DNA from 3 places in the Pantoea sp. LMR881 genome. Region 2 is predicted to be linked to each of the others. Evidence: predicted binding sites of a transcription regulator. Region 2 holds the regulator's gene; each other region holds the start of a gene.
The links. Region 2 encodes PurR, which represses purine synthesis genes. Its sites were predicted from a motif close to CANGCAAACGTTTGCNTG; they were not measured.

Region 1 (3,165 bases), 2.6 Mb from region 2:
GATATTTGCGGATGTTCTCGACGTAGGTATAGGCTTCATGGCCGCGTGCATAACCGTAAGTGGTTTGGGTGTAATAACGTTTTTGACTCAGCATGGGCAGACGCAGCTTTACATCTGCCCAGCTGTCAGGATTACCGCCTTGCTTTGCCGTCAATTTACGGACGTCGAGCATGTGCGCATATCCCATGTTATACGCCGCTAAAGCAAACCAGATGCGCTCATCTTCCGGAATGGCATGCGGCACTTTATCCATCATACGCTTTAAATATTCACTGCCACCGCGAATACTCTGTTCAGGATCGGTACGATCATCTACATTCAGGCTGCCTGCCGTATTGCGCGTTAACATCATCATGCCACGCACGCCAGTAGGCGAGGTCGCTTGTGGATTCCAGTGCGATTCCTGATAAGAGATAGCCGCCAGTAAACGCCAGTCGATACTGGTGGCATACTTTTCAAACAGCGGCTTGATATCGGGCAGAGTATTGTCGATCGCACGTAAAAAGGTACGGGTGTCGACATAGTCAAACGTACCTACGTGGCCAAGGTACTTCTCTTCCAGGCGCGCCATGGCACCTTCTTCACCCATACCATTAAAGAAGTCGAGCATGGCGGCGTTGAGACTGTCATCTTCACTGCGCGGGAGATACCAGGTCACCGGTTCTTCATCAGTAACATCAAAAGCCACGGCAAGCTGAGGGTGAATACGCTGCAATAAGGCAATCGTGACCGAATCGCCTACGGTGTAATCCAGTTTGCCATCAGCTACCGCTTCCAGCAGCGCCTTTGGACCGAGATCGGTTGAAATGGCCCAGTCAAGATCGGGATACTGGCTCGATTTGGCATTTTTCATGGTGGATAAATAAGCCGAGCCGGAAGCAACCGTGAGCCGCCCCTTTAAATCGCCGAGATTTTTAGGGCGCGGCTTGTCGATGCGGTACACCAGCTGTTGCGACACATTGTAGTAGCCAGGCCCGGTCTGATAACGCGCCAGACGTTCGCTGTTGTAGATCAGGCCCGCCGCCAGCAAATCCGCTTTACCTTCATCAAGGTCATCAAACAGGTCACTGAGATTAGGACGTACAGTGACTTCCAGTTTCACACCTAAATACCGGGCGAAGCGTTTTGCCAGCTCGTAATCCATACCCGCCGGTGATTTATTGATGGTGTAGTAAGTCAACGGGGAATTAATGGTACTGATACGCAGCACTCCCCGTGATTTAATCTGTGAAATCGTGTCTTGTCCGCCGCCATACCAGGGTATGGCAGGCCATAATGCCAATGCTAACAGCACGGCAACAAGGCCGATAAACAGGTAATTAAATTTTAGGCGTTTCAAATAGTTATCTCTCGATGGCTCTCAGGCCTCTGTCTTTTAAAGGCAGTATTTATCTTTATTGAACTCCCAGAGCGTTCGGCATTTTGCGCAACAAAGCGAAACAGAGCAACTTATAAAGCGGGACTTGCGCAATTTTCAGGCAAATCCCTTGGGCAATAAATTATGCGCAAACGGTTTCGTCAGAACGGCTGTTTCTCTATAATACGGCCCGTTTTCCCTGTTGCGCCCAAAGAAGCGTCGCCCGGCGCTTCGAAGACGAGAGATCTTAATGATGGAAATTCTGCGTGGTTCGCCCGCCCTGTCGGCTTTTCGTGTAAACAAACTGCTGACCCGCTTTCAGGACGCTCATCTGCCGGTGAGTGATATTTACGCTGAGTACGTCCATTTTGCCGATGTCAGCGCGCCGCTCAGTGCCGATGAAAAAGCCCGCCTGCAGCGCCTGCTTAAATACGGTCCTTCTCTCGCTGAACACGCGCCTCAAGGGCGTTTGCTGTTAGTCACACCACGCCCTGGCACTATCTCACCCTGGTCATCAAAAGCGACGGATATTGCGCATAACTGCGACCTGCCTCAGGTACGCCGCCTCGAACGCGGTATGGCGTTCTATGTCCAGGCACCGCAACTGACCGAAGCTCAGTGGCAAAGCCTGTCAGTGCTGCTGCATGATCGCATGATGGAAACGGTTTACAGTGATTTGGCGCAAGCCGAACAGCTTTTTGCCCATCATGAGCCACAGCCAGTCAAAAGCGTTGACGTGCTGGGAGAAGGGCGCCAGGCACTGGTTCAGGCAAATATCAGTCTGGGCCTGGCGTTAGCAGAGGATGAAATCGACTATCTGCTCGACGCCTTTACCAAACTGGGGCGCAACCCAAACGACATCGAACTCTATATGTTCGCGCAGGCGAACTCAGAACATTGCCGCCATAAGATCTTCAACGCAGACTGGATTATCGACGGTGAGAAACAGCCTAAATCGCTGTTTAAGATGATCAAAAACACCTTCGAACAGACGCCAGATTACGTGCTGTCCGCGTATAAAGATAACGCCGCTGTCATGGAAGGTTCTGAAGTAGGCCGTTTCTTTGCCGATGCGGATAAAGGTGAATATACCTATCATCAGGAAGCCGCACACATCCTGATGAAAGTCGAAACCCATAACCATCCAACCGCTATCTCTCCGTGGCCAGGCGCCGCAACCGGTTCAGGTGGCGAAATTCGTGATGAAGGCGCAACCGGTCGGGGTTCGAAGCCTAAAGCCGGTCTGGTTGGTTTCTCCGTATCTAACTTGCGCATCCCGGGCTTTGAACAGCCGTGGGAAGAAGATTTCGGCAAGCCAGCACGCATCGTCAGCGCGCTCGACATCATGACCGAAGGCCCACTGGGTGGCGCGGCGTTTAACAATGAATTTGGGCGTCCGGCGCTGAACGGCTACTTCCGTACTTATGAAGAGCAGGTGAATAGCCACAACGGCACTGAACTGCGCGGCTATCATAAACCGATTATGCTGGCGGGCGGCATCGGTAACATTCGTGCCGATCACGTGCAGAAAGGCGAAATTACCGTGGGCGCTAAGCTGATTGTGCTGGGCGGCCCGGCAATGAACATCGGTCTCGGCGGCGGCGCGGCGTCTTCAATGGCGTCTGGTCAGTCTGATGCCGACCTCGACTTCGCTTCTGTGCAGCGTGATAACCCTGAAATGGAACGTCGTTGCCAGGAAGTGATCGATCGCTGCTGGCAGCTGGGCGATGACAACCCCATTCTGTTTATCCACGATGTGGGCGCAGGTGGTTTGTCGAACGCGATGCCGGAACTGGTCAGCGATGGCG
Region 2 (3,165 bases):
AAAATGCTGGCTACCCGACGGCAATGCCAGCAGCTGGCCAATGGCTGGCGCGGTCAGTTGAGCATTGCAGTTGACTGCATTGTCAAACCTGAACGCACGCGACAGCTGGTAAAGATTTTTATCGCCACTTCCCGGACATGGAATTACACATTAGCTATGAAGTTTTTAATGGTGTCTGGGATGCGCTGGCTGACGGGCGTGTCGATGTGGCGATCGGTGCAACGCAGGCCATTCCGGTGGGAGGGCGTTTTGCCTTTCAGGATATGGGGGCGCTGAACTGGCGTTGCGTGGTGAGGCATAACCATCCATTGACACAGGAAAGCCAGCTCGATGATGACACGCTACGGCGCTGGCCTTCACTGGTGCTGGAAGATACCTCACGGGCTTTGCCACGCCGCATGACCTGGACGTTAGATAATCAGCGTCGGCTGGTGGTGCCGGACTGGCAAACCGGGCTGGATTGTGTGCTGGGAGGATTGTGTGTGGCAATGATGCCGGGCCATCTGGCACATCCGCTGCTTGATGCAGGCGAGTTAGTGGAGTTGACGCTGCCAGTCGCTTTTCCGGAAAGCCCTTGCTGCGTCAGCTGGGCTGAAGATCGCGCATCACCGGCGCTGGGCTGGTTGCTCAATTACCTGGGTGATGCGCAAACGCTTAATCAAGAGTGGTTAAGCGAAGTTTAGCGGCGATAGTCGCGGAAAGGGCCATAACCCACTGAGCGACGTTCAATTAAGGTTGGATGGACCTCAATAGTTTGTGACTCTTCACGCTTGCTGGTAATACGATCCAGCAGCATCTCCAGCGCCTTTTCGCCAAGCTGAGCTTTCGGCTGATGCACCGTGGTGAGAGCCGGCGTGAAATAGCGTGCGTTGCGCACATTATCATAGCCAATGACGGAAATATCCTGTGGTACGCGCAAACCCATCTCATCAGCCGCACAGATCGCGCCCATCGCCATAATGTCGCCGCCGCAAAATACCGCAGTAGGCCGCTGTTTTTGCGACAGAATTTGCTGCATTGCCTGATAACCTGAGTCTGGCTCAAAATCACCCTGTACAATCCACTCTGCGCGGGGCTGAATACCTGCTTCTTCTAACGCTTTCAAAAAACCGGCATGGCGGCCGCCTCCGGTGTTACGTTCCAGCTGGCCAGGAATTGCACCGATATCGCGATGTCCGCGCTCTATCAGATAGCGGCCGGCAAGATAGCCACCCTGAAAGGCGTTATCCAGAACGGTATCGGTAAAATCGGCGCGAGATTCGCCCCAGTCCATCACCACCATAGGGATGTTGCGGTTCTCTTCCAGCATTTTTAGCAGATCATCAGGATACTCTGAGCACATCACCAACAGCCCGTCGACGCGCTTTTGCGCCATCATCGAGAGATAAGCACGCTGTTTTTGTAGATCGTTGTGCGCGTTACCTAAAATCAGCGTGTAACCCTTGTCGAAACAATGGTTTTCCACCGCTTCAATAATTTCAGCAAAATAAGGCGCTTCGCTGGAGGTCGCCAGTAATCCCAGCGTTTTGGTGTGATTCACCTTCAGACTGCGGGCAACCGCGCTGGGTGAATAATGCAGTTCCTGAATGGCTTGCCAGACTGCATTGCGCGTTTCTTCCGCCACAAAACGCGTTTTATTGATGACGTGAGAGACGGTCGTTGTAGAAACGCCAGCACGTTTCGCCACATCTTTAATTGTTGCCATGAAAAAGGACTCCCGGACTTATCGCAACTCGCTGATAAGCATAATGTTAAACGTTTGCGTCTGCTAAGGGTTTTGCCCGCAAATATGCAGTAATTTTGCCGGTAAAAAGGCGTCTGGGCGGGTTAATTACGCCAAAAGAAGACTGCGAACGGAACCGACGTTGCGCGCGTTGCGCAACAAAGGCTGGATTCTAACAAGGCTGAGCGGATAAAACGAGATTTTTACCGGGTCGTATGGGAAAATGCCTTATCCCTACAAACTGTGTGACTAAGGAGAACGAGATGAGTACCGATCTGAAACTGGCGCTGGCGACCACGGGCGCGGCGCTGCTGATGATTGTGGTGTTTAGCTTTACCGCGATTCTGCATTAATAAAAAAGCCGGGACAGTTCCCGGCTTTTTTGATCTGACGTTAACGAATCGTTTTTGGCGTCATCATACGCCGCGCACCGATATAATGTCGTTGCCAGTAATCCTCGCCAAGGGCGCTGATCTGAATATCTTTGCCGGTCCGTGGCGATTGAATAAATTTGCCATTTCCGAGGTAAACACCCACATGATCGGCGGTGCCGCGGCCATTAATACGGAAAAAACCAAATCGCCTTTTTCCAGGGATTCGCGTTTAACCGGCGCTGCATCACGCAAATGATACATTTCATTGGCGGTGCGTGGGATTTTAAATTTCAGCAAATCTTTGTAGGCGTACCAGACTAATCCACTGCAATCAAAACCGGTATGAGGCGAGGTACCGCCCCACTGATAAGGTTTACCCAATTGCCCCATCAGCTTTGCCATCGCGGTTTCACGCGCTTTTTGATAACGCTGCCGGTGAGCCTTACTCATTTTGATGGTGCTGATAGCGTTGCTTTTAGCCGCCACAATGTCAGATGAACGCTGATGGCCGTAACGCTTTTTAGCTGTTTTAGGCGTGCGTTTTTTAGCGGACGTCGGTTGTGCAACCCCAACGTGTTTTGCTTTTTTAGTTTGAGTTTCTGCGTTGTGGCCTGGCGTGATTTTTTTACCGATGCTTTTACCGGACGTCGCTTGCGTCGTTCATCTTCACGTGCACTTTTTGTCTCCGCTTTATGCGAACTGGCATTAACCGGTGCCTGCGGTGAAGCAGAAGCCACGTTAAAGAACAGCTGGGCAAATGCCAGGATGAAAAGCGTAATCAGTAAACGCATAGTCCGGTTACAGGTTGAGCTGTCAGCTTAGAAATACGCCTGACAGAGTTGGAAAAATCTGATCAAGGATCAGTGCCGGGGCCATTCTAGTCCAGTTTTTTTTTAAAAAAGTAAGTCCTTTTTCTTTTAATCTGTTAATGGCTGACATTTGAGCTGAAAATGAGCAATTTCAGCACTTTATATCAGCGGAATTATTGCAAATTATTAATGCTTTTATCGCGGTTAAAACCGCGATGGGGGGTTCGTCTTAAAATGACTTAACAAACATGGCGATTTA
Region 3 (3,165 bases), 2.6 Mb from region 2:
AGCAAACTGCATAAAGCCCAGCGGCCCACAAAGATAAAACTGGGTGTTTGTGTCTTCCAGGTGCGCTGAGTAGAGTGCCAAATCCATCAGCCCCTGCGCGTCAAAACGGCCAGTATCCTGCTGTGAGGGCTGGCGATACCAAACCTTTTGCGTAAAGTTACGCAGGCGCGCACCGGTCGCGTTAACTTCAGCGGCAAAAGCGTGCTGTTCGCCATTTTCGGTGGCATGTAACCAGCTTACTGGCGCGGCATGCTGCTGTGCGGCGAGCGTGTGAAGCATCGCTAACATCGGCGTTTGACCGACGCCAGCGGAAATCAACGCCACAGGTGTCTCAGACGTCAGCTGCATAAAGAAATCGCCATGCGGTGCTGCCAGTTGGATCTCATCACCCACTTTTGCGTGTTGATGCAACCAGCCAGAAACGGTGCCCTGCGCATCGCGTTTTACTGCAATACGGTAATACTCGCCGTTGCTGCTGTGGGTCAGAGAATATTGCCGAATTTGCTGATGCTCAAATTCGGCAGGATGCAGATAGACGGTAAGGTATTGTCCCGGTTTAAACGCTGCGACCGCGCCGCCATCAACGGGCGTAAACGTAATGCTTTTGATAACGTCACTTTGCTGTTCGAGCGCGCTAATGCGAAAAGCACGGGTGCCACGCCAGCCGCCGTTTTGCTGTTCCGTATCCTGATAGATTGCCTCTTCGCGCTGGATAAACACCTGCGCCAGTACACCGTAAGCACGTCCCCAGGCAGCTAATACATCGTCACCCGGATTCAGTAACTCTTTAATGGTCGCCAGCAGGTGCTCACCCACAATGGCGTACTGCTCAGGCTGAATATTCAGGCTGGTATGCTTCTGCGCAATCTTTTCTACCGCAGGCAGCAATACCGCAAGATTTTCCAGGTTCGCGCCATAAGCACAAATCGCATTGAATAACGCTTCGCGCTGATTGCCGTTGCGCTGGTTATTCATATTAAAAACGTTTTTCAGTTCGGGATGATGCGACAGCATGCGGTCATAAAAATGGGCGGTAAGTTTGGGACCACAAGCCGCAACGGCAGGCAGAGTAGACTTAACAATAGCGATGGTTTGAGCGTCAAGCATTGAGAAAACCTCACAAGCATAAGTTGCATTTTAAATGCATCTTATAGCGGCGCGCGCTAAGTGTAAATAACCCAACTATTTTTCGGGATACCGATCTGGCAACTTTTTTGTGCATCCTGAAAAATTTTTCGTCATAACATGCGCAAAAATTATGCTGCTGTGGCGCAGCAAAAAGGCGTAAAAAACCTTTGCCAGTAGCAAGCCAATCGTTTGCGTAAAAAGAGGGGATTCGCGCTACCGTCACTTGTTAAAACGGTTTACACTGTGGGCCTTCGCCCCTGGTGGGGCTTAAACTGCCGTTAAAAGATAGCTGAGTCAGGAGATGCGGATGTTAAAGCGTGATATGAACATTGCCGATTATGATGCCGAGTTGTGGCAGGCGATGGAGCAAGAGAAAGTGCGTCAGGAAGAGCACATTGAACTGATTGCTTCTGAAAACTACACCAGCCCGCGTGTTATGCAGGCGCAAGGTTCACAGCTTACCAACAAATACGCGGAAGGCTATCCGGGCAAACGTTACTATGGCGGCTGTGAGTACGTTGATATCGTTGAACAACTGGCGATTGATCGTGCAAAAGAACTGTTTGGTGCGGATTACGCTAACGTTCAGCCCCATTCCGGTTCACAAGCAAACTTTGCAGTCTATACGGCATTATTGCAGCCAGGCGACACCATTCTGGGGATGAACCTGGCACACGGTGGCCACCTGACGCACGGTTCACCGGTTAACCTGTCTGGTAAGCTGTATAACGTTGTGCCTTACGGCATCGATGAAACCGGTAAAATTGATTACAACGAGCTGGCTGAGCTGGCGAAAACGCATCAGCCTAAAATGATCGTAGGCGGTTTCTCTGCCTATTCCGGCATTTGCGACTGGGCTAAAATGCGTGAAATCGCCGACAGCGTAGGCGCTTACCTGTTTGTGGATATGGCACACGTTGCGGGTCTGGTCGCAGCTGGCGTGTACCCAACGCCGGTTCCACACGCACACATTGTAACCTCAACCACGCATAAAACGCTGGCAGGTCCACGTGGCGGTCTGATCATCGCGAAAGGCGGCGATGAAGATCTGTATAAGAAGCTGAATTCTGCGGTGTTCCCAGGCGGCCAGGGTGGCCCTCTGATGCACGTTATCGCCGGTAAAGCGGTTGCTTTCAAAGAAGCGATGGAACCTGAGTTCAAAACCTACCAGCAGCAAGTGGCTAAAAATGCCAAAGCGATGGTTGAAGTGCTGATTGAGCGCGGCTACAACATCGTTTCTGGCGGCACCCATAACCATCTGTTCCTGATCGATCTGGTGAGCAAAAACCTGACCGGTAAAGAAGCGGATGCCGCGCTGGGTCGGGCCAATATTACTGTTAACAAAAACAGCGTGCCAAACGATCCGAAAAGTCCGTTTGTCACGTCCGGCATCCGTATCGGTACGCCGGCAGTAACCCGTCGCGGCTTCAAAGAAGCAGAAGTACGCGAACTGGCTGGCTGGATTGCTGACGTGCTGGACAACATTAACGATGAGGCCACCATCGAGCGCATCAAGCAAAAAGTACTGGAAATCTGCGCACGTCTGCCGGTTTACGCATAAGCGTTTAGCCTGCATAACGTCGGGTGTAAAAGGATGGCGAAAGCCATCCTTTTTATTGTCGCGCAAACAGGGTTTTGACAAAGTAGCGGCCACTCTTGCTGCTACGCAGCATTTTGCTGGAGGGAATATGGCAATCGGCTCGGCGAAATGGCTCGGTTTGGGCTACTTCACTTACTTCTTCTGTTACGGCATTTACCTGCCTTTTTGGAGCGTATGGCTGAAGGGCACCGGCCTCGACGCTGAAAAAAATCGGTTTACTGCTGGGCTGCGGCATGGTGGCGCGTTTTGTTGGCAGCCTGTTGATCGCTTCGCAAGTCAAAAATCCGTCGCAGTTAATTACTGCGCTGCGCTTATTAGCGTTTATGACCTGCCTGTTTGCCGTTGGCTACTGGCTGGGGCAGCAGTGGTTGTGGCTGCTGATGGTAATGACTGGCTTCAACCTGTTTTTTTCGCCGCTGGTGCCGCTCAGCGATGCG

Region 1: a site for PurR is predicted at 1,503-1,520, ahead of purL (phosphoribosylformylglycinamidine synthase). Genes of this name have one in related genera too.
Region 3: a site for PurR is predicted at 1,307-1,324, ahead of glyA (serine hydroxymethyltransferase). Genes of this name have one in related genera too.

The regions. Positions count from the first base shown of each region.
Region 1 is NZ_JAPVOK010000002.1:3,221,154-3,224,318, forward strand. It holds gene mltF (membrane-bound lytic murein transglycosylase MltF) at 1-1,339, opposite strand, end outside; gene purL (phosphoribosylformylglycinamidine synthase) at 1,608-3,165, shown strand, end outside.
Region 2 is NZ_JAPVOK010000002.1:660,087-663,251, reverse strand. It holds partial or broken gene punR (DNA-binding transcriptional activator PunR) at 1-683, shown strand, start outside; gene purR (HTH-type transcriptional repressor PurR) at 680-1,705, opposite strand; gene cydH (cytochrome bd-I oxidase subunit CydH) at 1,987-2,076, shown strand; partial or broken gene O3W44_RS04885 (C40 family peptidase) at 2,117-2,888, opposite strand.
Region 3 is NZ_JAPVOK010000002.1:3,231,211-3,234,375, forward strand. It holds gene hmpA (NO-inducible flavohemoprotein) at 1-1,107, opposite strand, end outside; gene glyA (serine hydroxymethyltransferase) at 1,436-2,689, shown strand; partial or broken gene O3W44_RS17090 (3-phenylpropionate MFS transporter) at 2,817-3,165, shown strand, end outside.